4 regions of the Litorerythrobacter xanthomarinus genome follow, and region 1 is predicted to be linked to each of the others. Evidence: predicted binding sites of a transcription regulator. Region 1 holds the regulator's gene; each other region holds the start of a gene.
The links. The regulator LexA, encoded in region 1, represses DNA repair genes until DNA is damaged. The targets are predictions, from matches to a motif close to GTTCCNCNCTTGTTCT.

Region 1 (2,202 bases):
GATGTTATCGTAACGACTGGCGGCGCTTCGGTGGGCGATCACGACCTCATCCGTCCAGCGCTCGAGCAATGGGGTGCCAAGATCGATTTCTGGCGCGTAGCGATCAAGCCGGGCAAACCGCTAATGGTGGGCCGCAAGGGTTCGCAGATCATCCTTGGCCTGCCGGGAAATCCCGGCTCGGCCTATGTCACCGCGTTCCTCTTCCTGCTGCCACTGCTCCGCAGGCTGGCGGGCTCTCTTAGCCCCAACCCCTCCACCATCGCTCTACCGACAGCGGTCGATATCGGTCACGGTCACAAGCGACGCGAGTTCTTGCGCGCGGTCTATCGCGAAGGCATGGTCGAGCCGCTGGGTTCGCAGGACTCGGGCGGCATGCATGCCCTCGCCATTTCCAATGCGCTGATCGACAGGCCGTCGCTGGGAGATGAGGTGAAAGCGGGAACATCTGTTCCGGTCTACTTGCTCGAAAATGGCTGAATTGCTTGACTTGCCAAATTTGGTTGCCTAATTGTTCCGTATTCGTTCGCATCACTCTATGGCGCGATTCGGATGGAACCATTGGCGACCATGGAGCCTCACATGCTGACTGCAAAACAGCACGAACTGATCCGCTTTATCCAGCAGCGACTTGAAGAAACCGGCATCTCGCCGAGTTTCGAGGAAATGAAGGAGGCGCTTGATCTGAAGAGTAAGTCGGGCGTTCATCGCCTGATCTCTGCATTGGAAGAGCGTGGCTTCATCCGCCGCTTACCGAACCGCGCCCGCGCGCTTGAAGTGATCAAGCAGCCGGAAGATGCGGTTCCCGCTGCTCCGCGCGCCCGCGCTGCCAATGACATGGTGGCTGCAGCGACGCGAAGCACGCAAGTCAGACAGTCCGAAGCTGCGAATGATGTGATCGAAATTCCGCTTCATGGGCGCATTGCCGCCGGTGCACCGATCGAAGCAATCGAAGATCAGAGTTCGCTTCCCGTCCCTGCGGCGCTGCTCGGCCCGGGCGAACATTATGCGCTCGAAGTATCGGGCGATTCGATGATCGATGCGGGTATCTTTGATGGTGACTTCGCGCTTGTTCGGCGGACCGATACGGCCCGCGATGGCGAAATCGTAGTGGCGCTTGTCAATAATGAGGAAGCGACGCTCAAGTATCTTCATCGCGATCAGGGGCGCGTGCGGCTTGATCCGGCCAACCCGACGCATCAGCCGCAGGTCTATGACGCTGCTCAAGTGCAGGTGCAGGGCAAACTCGCGGGGCTATTGCGGCGGTACCACTGATGAGCCACGTTTGAGGAATGCGTTTGCGTGGTCTCAATCGCGCCGCCCTTTCCACCAGCCATGTTCGCCTTGTCCATCGGCGACGGAATCGATCCGTTCGTCAGCAAGGTAAAGCGATAGGCCTCCCGTCCGCGACAGCATTCGCTTGTCCGCCTTGAGCCATTTCGGCTGGCAGCTACGCGGCAGCCAGCGATCGGCGATAACAATATCGGCCTTGATGCATGCAGCAGCGAGAGCTCGCTCCTCCACCCGATCGCGGCTACGAGCCATGAGGATCTGCCAGGTTCTGTCATTGCGCTCGATACCCAATGTGCAGAAGTCCCGTGAACACTGGGCCATAGGCCATTCCTCCAGGGTAATTGGCTCTCCGTCCATTCCCGCCAGTTCGAGCAGGTTGTCGCGAGCAAAACTGCTGCGTCCGTCGCGAAGGACCAACAGGCGCTCGTCCTCTCCTGCGATCCCGACATGTCGGCCGTCGCCGGAGATAAGCACATCGGGAGCGGGGGTGACCGCCAACATAGCAGTCGCGATTGCGACCGGAGCTAACCCGAATAGCCGTGCCTTTCCTTGCCAAAGCCCGAGCCACAGGAGGCCCAATAGGAAAAGGAAAAACGTAAAGTCACCCATCTGGGGGAGCAATTTGACGGCTCCGGGCTGTTTGGCGGTGAAGCGTGCAATCCCGACCAGCAGCTCAAGCGATTGCTGGACTAGCCACCATGCTGGAGCACCCGCTCCTACAAGGTCGAGGAGTAGCCCGATAGCAATTAGCGGCATCGAGACGAAGGTGACCAATGGAATAGCGATCACATTCGCGAGCGCCCCGTAGAATCCGCCGCGGTGGAAATGGAACAGGACTATCGGCATCAAAACCAGCTCGATCACAAGCCCGGTCAGTAGCAACATCAGTCCTCGCCGCCCTATCTTCGCCAG
Region 2 (2,202 bases), 230 kb from region 1:
GCTTCAATGGCAGCACCGCGCTGGCATCGGGGATCGGCGAAAAGGCGCTGTAATAGACGCGGCGCAGGCGGAAATTGCTATAGAGCTTGCTGGCCTTGCCGACGATGTCGCAATCGGTTGCTTTGTCAGCCCCGACGATCATCTGGGTCGACTGGCCTGCAGGCGCGAAGCGCGGCGCATGGCGAAAGCGCTTCTTCGCATCCTTCGCTTCGACAATGTCGGTCTTGGTCTTGGCCAGTGCGCCTTCGATCTGGCGCGCATCCTTGTCCGGCGCGAGGCGGCTTAGCCCGGCATCGGTCGGCAGTTCGACATTGATTGACACACGGTCGGCATAGAGCCCCGCTTGATAGACCAGCTGAGGATCGGCTTCGGGGATCGTTTTCAAATGGATGTAGCCGCGAAAATCATGCTCTTCGCGCAGAATTCGCGCCGTTTCGACCAATTGTTCCATCGTGAAATTCGAGCTCTTGATGATGCCCGATGAGAGGAACAATCCCTCGATGTAATTGCGCTTGTAAAAGGCTAGCGTGAGATCGGCGACCTCCTGCGGCGTGAAACGCGCGCGCCGCACGTTAGAGCTCTTGCGATTGACGCAGTAATGACAATCGAACACGCAATGGTTCGTCATCAGGATCTTGAGCAGCGAGATGCACCGGCCATCGGGCGCATAGGCGTGGCAGATGCCCATCCCCTCCGTAGAGCCGATGCCTTTTCCTCCTAGACTATTCTTTTTCGCCGTCCCGGATGACGCGCAAGACGCATCGTATTTCGCCGCATCGGCAAGAATTTCCAGCTTCTCCATGATTGTTTGCGAGCCCATATGTTCTATATATGTTCTCCTGCATGAGTCGGCTAGCCCCATTTTTAAAAGCCCGCACACTTTCAGAAACTTGCGCAGCCGAAAGAGTGTTCTCAATCCGATCTTAACTAAATCAGGCGAAGCCAAGCAGTCACCCGGTTCAGGAGCACAAGTGTGGGTCTATTTCGCGCTCAGGCACAGGCAAAGCACATCGAACGCCGATCTTCGGTGCGCTATCGTGTCGATTGCCCTGCACAGCTGCGCATGCCCATGGGCGACCGCCAAGGCTGGCTCTATGACATCTCGCAAGACGGTGCGCGCTTCACAACCAACAACCCGCCGCCAACCGGAACTTCGGGCCTACTCGAATGGGAAACCCACGAAGCCTTCGGCAAGATCATCTGGTCGAATGAAGATGGCTGCGGCATCGAGTTCGAACGCCCGATATCGCGTAACCAACTCGAGCAATTTGCATCGACCCAATCCGAACCCTCCGGGCCGGTGGCCAAGTTCGGAAACATTCCCGTAGCGCCCAAAGGTCGCCGCGGTCTGGTCTCGCGCGACTAAGGCAAAATCATCCAAAAAGTTTAGATAGCCGGAACCAATCGCGGCTCGCTGCATTCCATTTGCGCGGGCCGGGCCCCTCTGGCGAGCAAATGCTCGTGATGTCGGACGCATTTAAACGACGGGCTGGCGCGGACTTCTTCAAGCTGGTTCCACACACCCATTTCAGGCGGCACCCTTGCCGGGTGCCGGCGAGGAGAAGATAATGAAATTTCTGGCTTCTGTAGCTGCAGCGGCAATGGTCGCTACCCCGGTCATCGCGGCCGACAAGGATTGGAACTTCGGTGACGGTGAAATGCCCGAGCGTTGGTCGCTCGTGAGTAGCGACTATGCGATGTGCGACGCAGGTTTGATGCAATCACCGATCGATCTGGCTCAGGCCAAGGCTCACGGAAATCTGACCGTAGAAACCAACTATGCTTCGACAGCGGGTACGCTCGCGATTGCGGAAGAGAAGGTCCAGATCGACTTCGCTTCCGGCCTGCACATGCATTCGGGCGGCAAGACCTTCAATCTTATCCAGGTGCATTTCCATACTCCTGCCGAGCACGCGATTGACGGCGAGCGCTATCCGCTCGTGGGTCACTTCGTACACGCGACCGAAGCCGGTGAGCTTGGCGTGCTGGGTGTGATGTTCAAGGAAGGCGATGCCAACCCTGGCCTCGAAGTGCTGGTCGACAGCATGGATGAAGGCAATGGTGCAGCGCTCACGGTCGATGCTTCGAGCATGATCCCTGATGACCTCACTGTCTATCGCTACATGGGCTCGCTCACGACACCGCCTTGCAGCGAAGGCGTGAACTGGCATGTCGCACACGAAGTGCTGACTGCCAGCGCCG
Region 3 (2,202 bases), on a different contig from region 1:
GTGCTCGTGGATGCGGGCGGAGCGGATATCCCGCGCGAAGGCGGCGGCAATCTGGCGTTCACGCTGGCGCGAATCCCGGGTGTTGGAGCGACATTCAGCCAGATCCTGCCACGGGCGCTGGTTGAGCGCAGCCTTTCGCAAAGTGTCTCCAACAAGGATGTCGTGACGGACGAGACGGTGGACCGCTATTGGGAGCTGGCACGATACCCGGGCAACCGCGCTGCAACCCGTAAGCGGTTCTCTGCTGGATGGACCCCCTTCGACGAGGCGGACATCAGGCAAGTCGCAGTGCCAACGCTTGTCATGTGGGGCGACGAAGATGCCCTGATCCCGGTCGAAGCCGCGACCTGGTTCGCCGAGCGGCTGCAGAACAGCAAGTTGGTGGTCTATGAGGGCATCGGTCACCTTCCGCAGGAAGAGGCGGCGGAACAAAGCGCTGCGGATCTGCGTGCGTGGCTCGAAGGACTGGGAGAAGACGAACAAAAACTTGAAAACGAATAATTTTCCCGTCGCTATAGACTAGCAATCCCGGGCCGAATAAACTCCAGCCCGCGACAGCGTTTGGAGGCTCCGTTTGCGCAAGCTCGGCATTATCGGGGGGATGAGTTGGATCTCCACCCGCACCTATTACCAGAAGATCAACCAGCAGGTGCAGCGCAGGGTAGCTCCCCGCGCAAGTGCGCCGTTGCTGATCGAAAGTCTCGACTATCGTTCGCTGGGCGATTTGGCCGAAGACGAGTCCTGGTCCAATGCCGCAAATGTCCTGTCCGAATCCGCCAGGCGACTTGAAGCTGCCGGAGCGCAAGGGCTGCTGATCGCCGCGAATGTGATGCACCGCGTATATGACGAGATAGCATCGGCAGTAGACATCCCTGTACTTCATATTGCCGATTGCATAGGCGAGCGCATGCAGGCCGCTGGAGCGAGCAATGCCGCGCTGCTCGGTACGCGTCTTGTTATGACCGAGAATTTCTTTCGCAGGAGGCTTGTCGCCCACGGGATCGACCTGCTGCCCCCAGATATGGAAAACCTCGAGAAGCTCGATCGGACCATTTCGGAGGAGCTGAAACTTGGCAAGGCGACCCGGGACGCGGAGCGGCTGTTGAAGACGATTATGACCCGCTACGAGCAATCGGGCGCGGAATCGGTCATTCTAGCCTGTACGGAACTGGAATTGGTGGTCGACGTGAAGGCTAACGTCCTGCCGATTTTCGACGCAGCGCAGATCCACTGTGATGCTGCGGTCGAATGGCTTCTGCAAGATGAACCAGAGTAGTCAAGCTCTGCCATAAGCGCGAACAGTCCTTCAATCGCCGGGGCAAAAGCCCCGGAGTTCGCCAAGTGTTCCCGTTGTCGCGGCGCAGTCGCTGACCTAAGCGGACAGCATAATGCCGCGTTCCCCGCTAGCCGCCGATCCCGCACAATCTCGCGGTCGGGAATTTCCCGAGAACCGCGATGGCGCTCGCGGCCCGCGCAGCGAGTTCCAGCGCGATCGTGACCGGATCATACATTCGATTGCTTTCCGGCGGCTGCGCTCCAAAACACAGGTGTTCATCGCGCCAGACGGCGACCATTATCGAACCCGGCTGACGCATTCGCTCGAGGTGGCGCAGATTGGCCGGGTAATCGCACGCGAACTGGGTTTGGACGAGGATCTAACCGAGGCGCTGTGCCTCGCACATGATATTGGCCACCCACCCTTCGGCCATGCGGGCGAGAAGGCGCTCTCAGACGCGATGCAGCGCCATGGCGGCTTCGATCACAATGCCCAGACCATCCGCACCCTCGCGCGCCTAGAAAGCCCGTACTGCGATCACGAGGGATTAAACCTCAGCTGGGAAGTGCTTGAAGGCCTAGCCAAGCATAATGGTCCGATATCCGCGCCTCACTGGGCCCTGGCCGATATCGATCAGGCTTTCCCGCTTGCGCTGGGCGACTGGCCATCGCTCGAAGCGCAGGTGGCCGCAGTTGCCGACGATATCGCCTATGACAATCATGATATTGATGACGGGCTGCGAGCCGGGTTCATAGGCCTCGAAGACCTGCTGCAGCTCGATTTCATTGCCGATCAATGGCGCTCGGTAGAATCACGCTTTGCTAGCGCACCGCGCGATCGGCAGCTACGCGAACTGATCCGCGGCCAGATCGGATTGATGGTCAATGACGTGATTGCTGCAACCCGACAGAGAATCTCCAAAGTCA
Region 4 (2,202 bases), 240 kb from region 1:
GATCAGTTGTCAGGGTCCGCGTCCGGCCCTGTCATCATCTCCTCGGCAACCTCGTCGGTGCGGCCGCGGATCGCGGCTTCCAACTGGCTGCAAATCTCCGGATTCTCCTTGAGGAAAACCTTGGCATTCTCCCGGCCCTGACCGATGCGAATGCTATCGTAGCTGAACCACGAGCCGGACTTTTCGACGATGCCAGCTTTGACACCGAGGTCGAGAATTTCGCCGACCTTGGAGATGCCTTCGCCGTACATGATATCGAATTCGACCTGCTTGAACGGCGGGGCGACCTTGTTCTTCACGACTTTCACGCGTGTGGAATTACCGACAACTTCGTCGCGGTCCTTGATCTGGCCGGTCCGGCGAATGTCGAGCCGAACCGAAGCATAGAACTTGAGCGCATTACCACCGGTGGTCGTCTCCGGATTGCCGTACATCACGCCGATCTTCATGCGCAGCTGGTTGATGAAGATCACCATGCACTTCGAGCGGTTGATCGAACCGGTCAGCTTGCGCAGCGATTGCGACATCAATCGCGCCTGCAGGCCAACATGGCTGTCACCCATCTCGCCTTCGATCTCCGCCCGCGGAACCAGTGCCGCGACCGAGTCGACTACCAGCACATCGATCGCATTGGAGCGCACCAGCGTATCGGTGATTTCGAGCGCTTGCTCACCTGTGTCAGGCTGCGAGATGATCAATTCGTCAATGTCGACGCCCAGCTTCTTGGCATAGGCAGGATCGAGCGCATGTTCGGCATCCACGAACGCTGCAGTGCCACCAGCCTTTTGCGCTTCCGCAATGACATGTAGCGCCAGCGTGGTCTTGCCCGAGCTTTCCGGACCATAGACTTCAACCACCCGGCCTTTGGGCAAGCCGCCGATGCCCAACGCAATGTCCAGACCCAGCGAGCCAGTGGAAATGGATTCGATATTCATCGTCTCGCGCGAGCCGAGCTTCATCGCAGAGCCCTTGCCGAAGGCGCGATCAATTTGTGCCAAGGCGGCATCAAGTGCCTTCTGACGGTCTCCGTTCATCTCTTTGCCTTCTACCAGCTTCAGGTTAGTCGCCATGACACATGCCTCCATTGCTTGCCTAGACCCGTCCAGGCTCTTTCAACATTTCACCGATGTATCCGATTTGTTCTCAGAGAACAAGTGTAGAACACCATTTTTTCCAACAAAGTGAAAAATGCACTATTTCAACGGATAAGTTGCAGTCCCTGCGATTAGATCACTCTGCGCACACGGAACGCCACCTCGCGTTCGCCATTGGCTGGAACGCTGATTTCGGCCACGTGCTTGCCGTCTTTTAATCGAGTGCCGCGCAAGCCGCGCACTTCCCATTGCAAAGCCAGCCCCGCATCAATGCGTACGCGCACTGGATGCAGATTGGCATTTGTAATGACCGCTTTCATCGTGACCCAGGGCGGAATGTTCTGACCTTCCGCAGGATTGGGGTCAGTCTTGCCTACCCGTGCGCACTGGTTGAAGACCTGCGAACTGTTCCCCAGTGCAATCTCGACATCTTGGTCTATCGCATAGTCTCGCAGAAACTCCTCGCCGACCAGCAGATCACCCGTCGGGTGCGGCTCGAACAGTGTAAAGCCACCCATCGGCATAGCGACGCCAAGGCCATGTTCTTCGTCATTCTTGGTCACAAGCAGCATATTGGACGGCTGCGCGGAGGCATCGGCATTGCGATACTCCTCCCATGGATCGCAGCTAGCGACATAGAGGTACTCGCCCTCGACATCCTGCTTGTTGAGGAATGCAACCTGCTTCATACCTTGAGCGTTGACGCTGACGCGTTCAGGCACGCGGTAAAGTTTGAGATCGCCAAGTGCTTCCTCGACCGCTTCCATAGCAAAATCTGCGAGCTTCTCTTGGCGGCGGCTGCCGGTGACCATGATGACAGAATCTTCGGAGGCCACAGCCATCATCGCTGGCGGAGGCGGAGCAGGCAGCAGCGGTGGCGGAGGATAGCGGATCGGCGAGCCAGCAGCGGTGCTGCCAAAAGGATAGCAGGTTAGGCGCAGCGGCGCAGCGCGCGGCGGTTCCGCCAGGCCTTCATAATCGCTCTCGATATTGAGCGCGCCTGCCACTGCCATCAATTCGGAGTTGGCGAAGCTCTGGCCGTTGTCATTCAGGATAGATAGCCAGGACATCAGTCGAAACCGCATCTTACCGTTCCGGGTTTTTTCGT

Region 2: a site for LexA is predicted at 823-838, ahead of ACEWMW_RS12140 (putative DNA modification/repair radical SAM protein). Genes of this name have one in related genera too.
Region 3: a site for LexA is predicted at 1,333-1,348, ahead of ACEWMW_RS08570 (deoxyguanosinetriphosphate triphosphohydrolase). Genes of this name have one in related genera too.
Region 4: a site for LexA is predicted at 1,148-1,163, ahead of recA (recombinase RecA). Genes of this name have one in related genera too.

What each region holds. Positions count from the first base shown of each region.
Region 1 is NZ_JBJXRG010000002.1:353,619-355,820, reverse strand. It holds gene ACEWMW_RS10985 (molybdopterin molybdotransferase MoeA) at 1-477, shown strand, start outside; gene lexA (transcriptional repressor LexA) at 580-1,272, shown strand; gene ACEWMW_RS10975 (ComEC/Rec2 family competence protein) at 1,306-2,202, opposite strand, start outside.
Region 2 is NZ_JBJXRG010000002.1:584,062-586,263, forward strand. It holds gene ACEWMW_RS12140 (putative DNA modification/repair radical SAM protein) at 1-820, opposite strand, end outside; gene ACEWMW_RS12145 (PilZ domain-containing protein) at 974-1,366, shown strand; gene ACEWMW_RS12150 (carbonic anhydrase) at 1,569-2,202, shown strand, end outside.
Region 3 is NZ_JBJXRG010000001.1:1,730,869-1,733,070, forward strand. It holds gene ACEWMW_RS08560 (alpha/beta fold hydrolase) at 1-501, shown strand, start outside; gene ACEWMW_RS08565 (aspartate/glutamate racemase family protein) at 575-1,276, shown strand; gene ACEWMW_RS08570 (deoxyguanosinetriphosphate triphosphohydrolase) at 1,389-2,202, shown strand, end outside.
Region 4 is NZ_JBJXRG010000002.1:114,396-116,597, reverse strand. It holds gene recA (recombinase RecA) at 3-1,070, opposite strand; gene ACEWMW_RS09810 (DUF4139 domain-containing protein) at 1,226-2,202, opposite strand, start outside.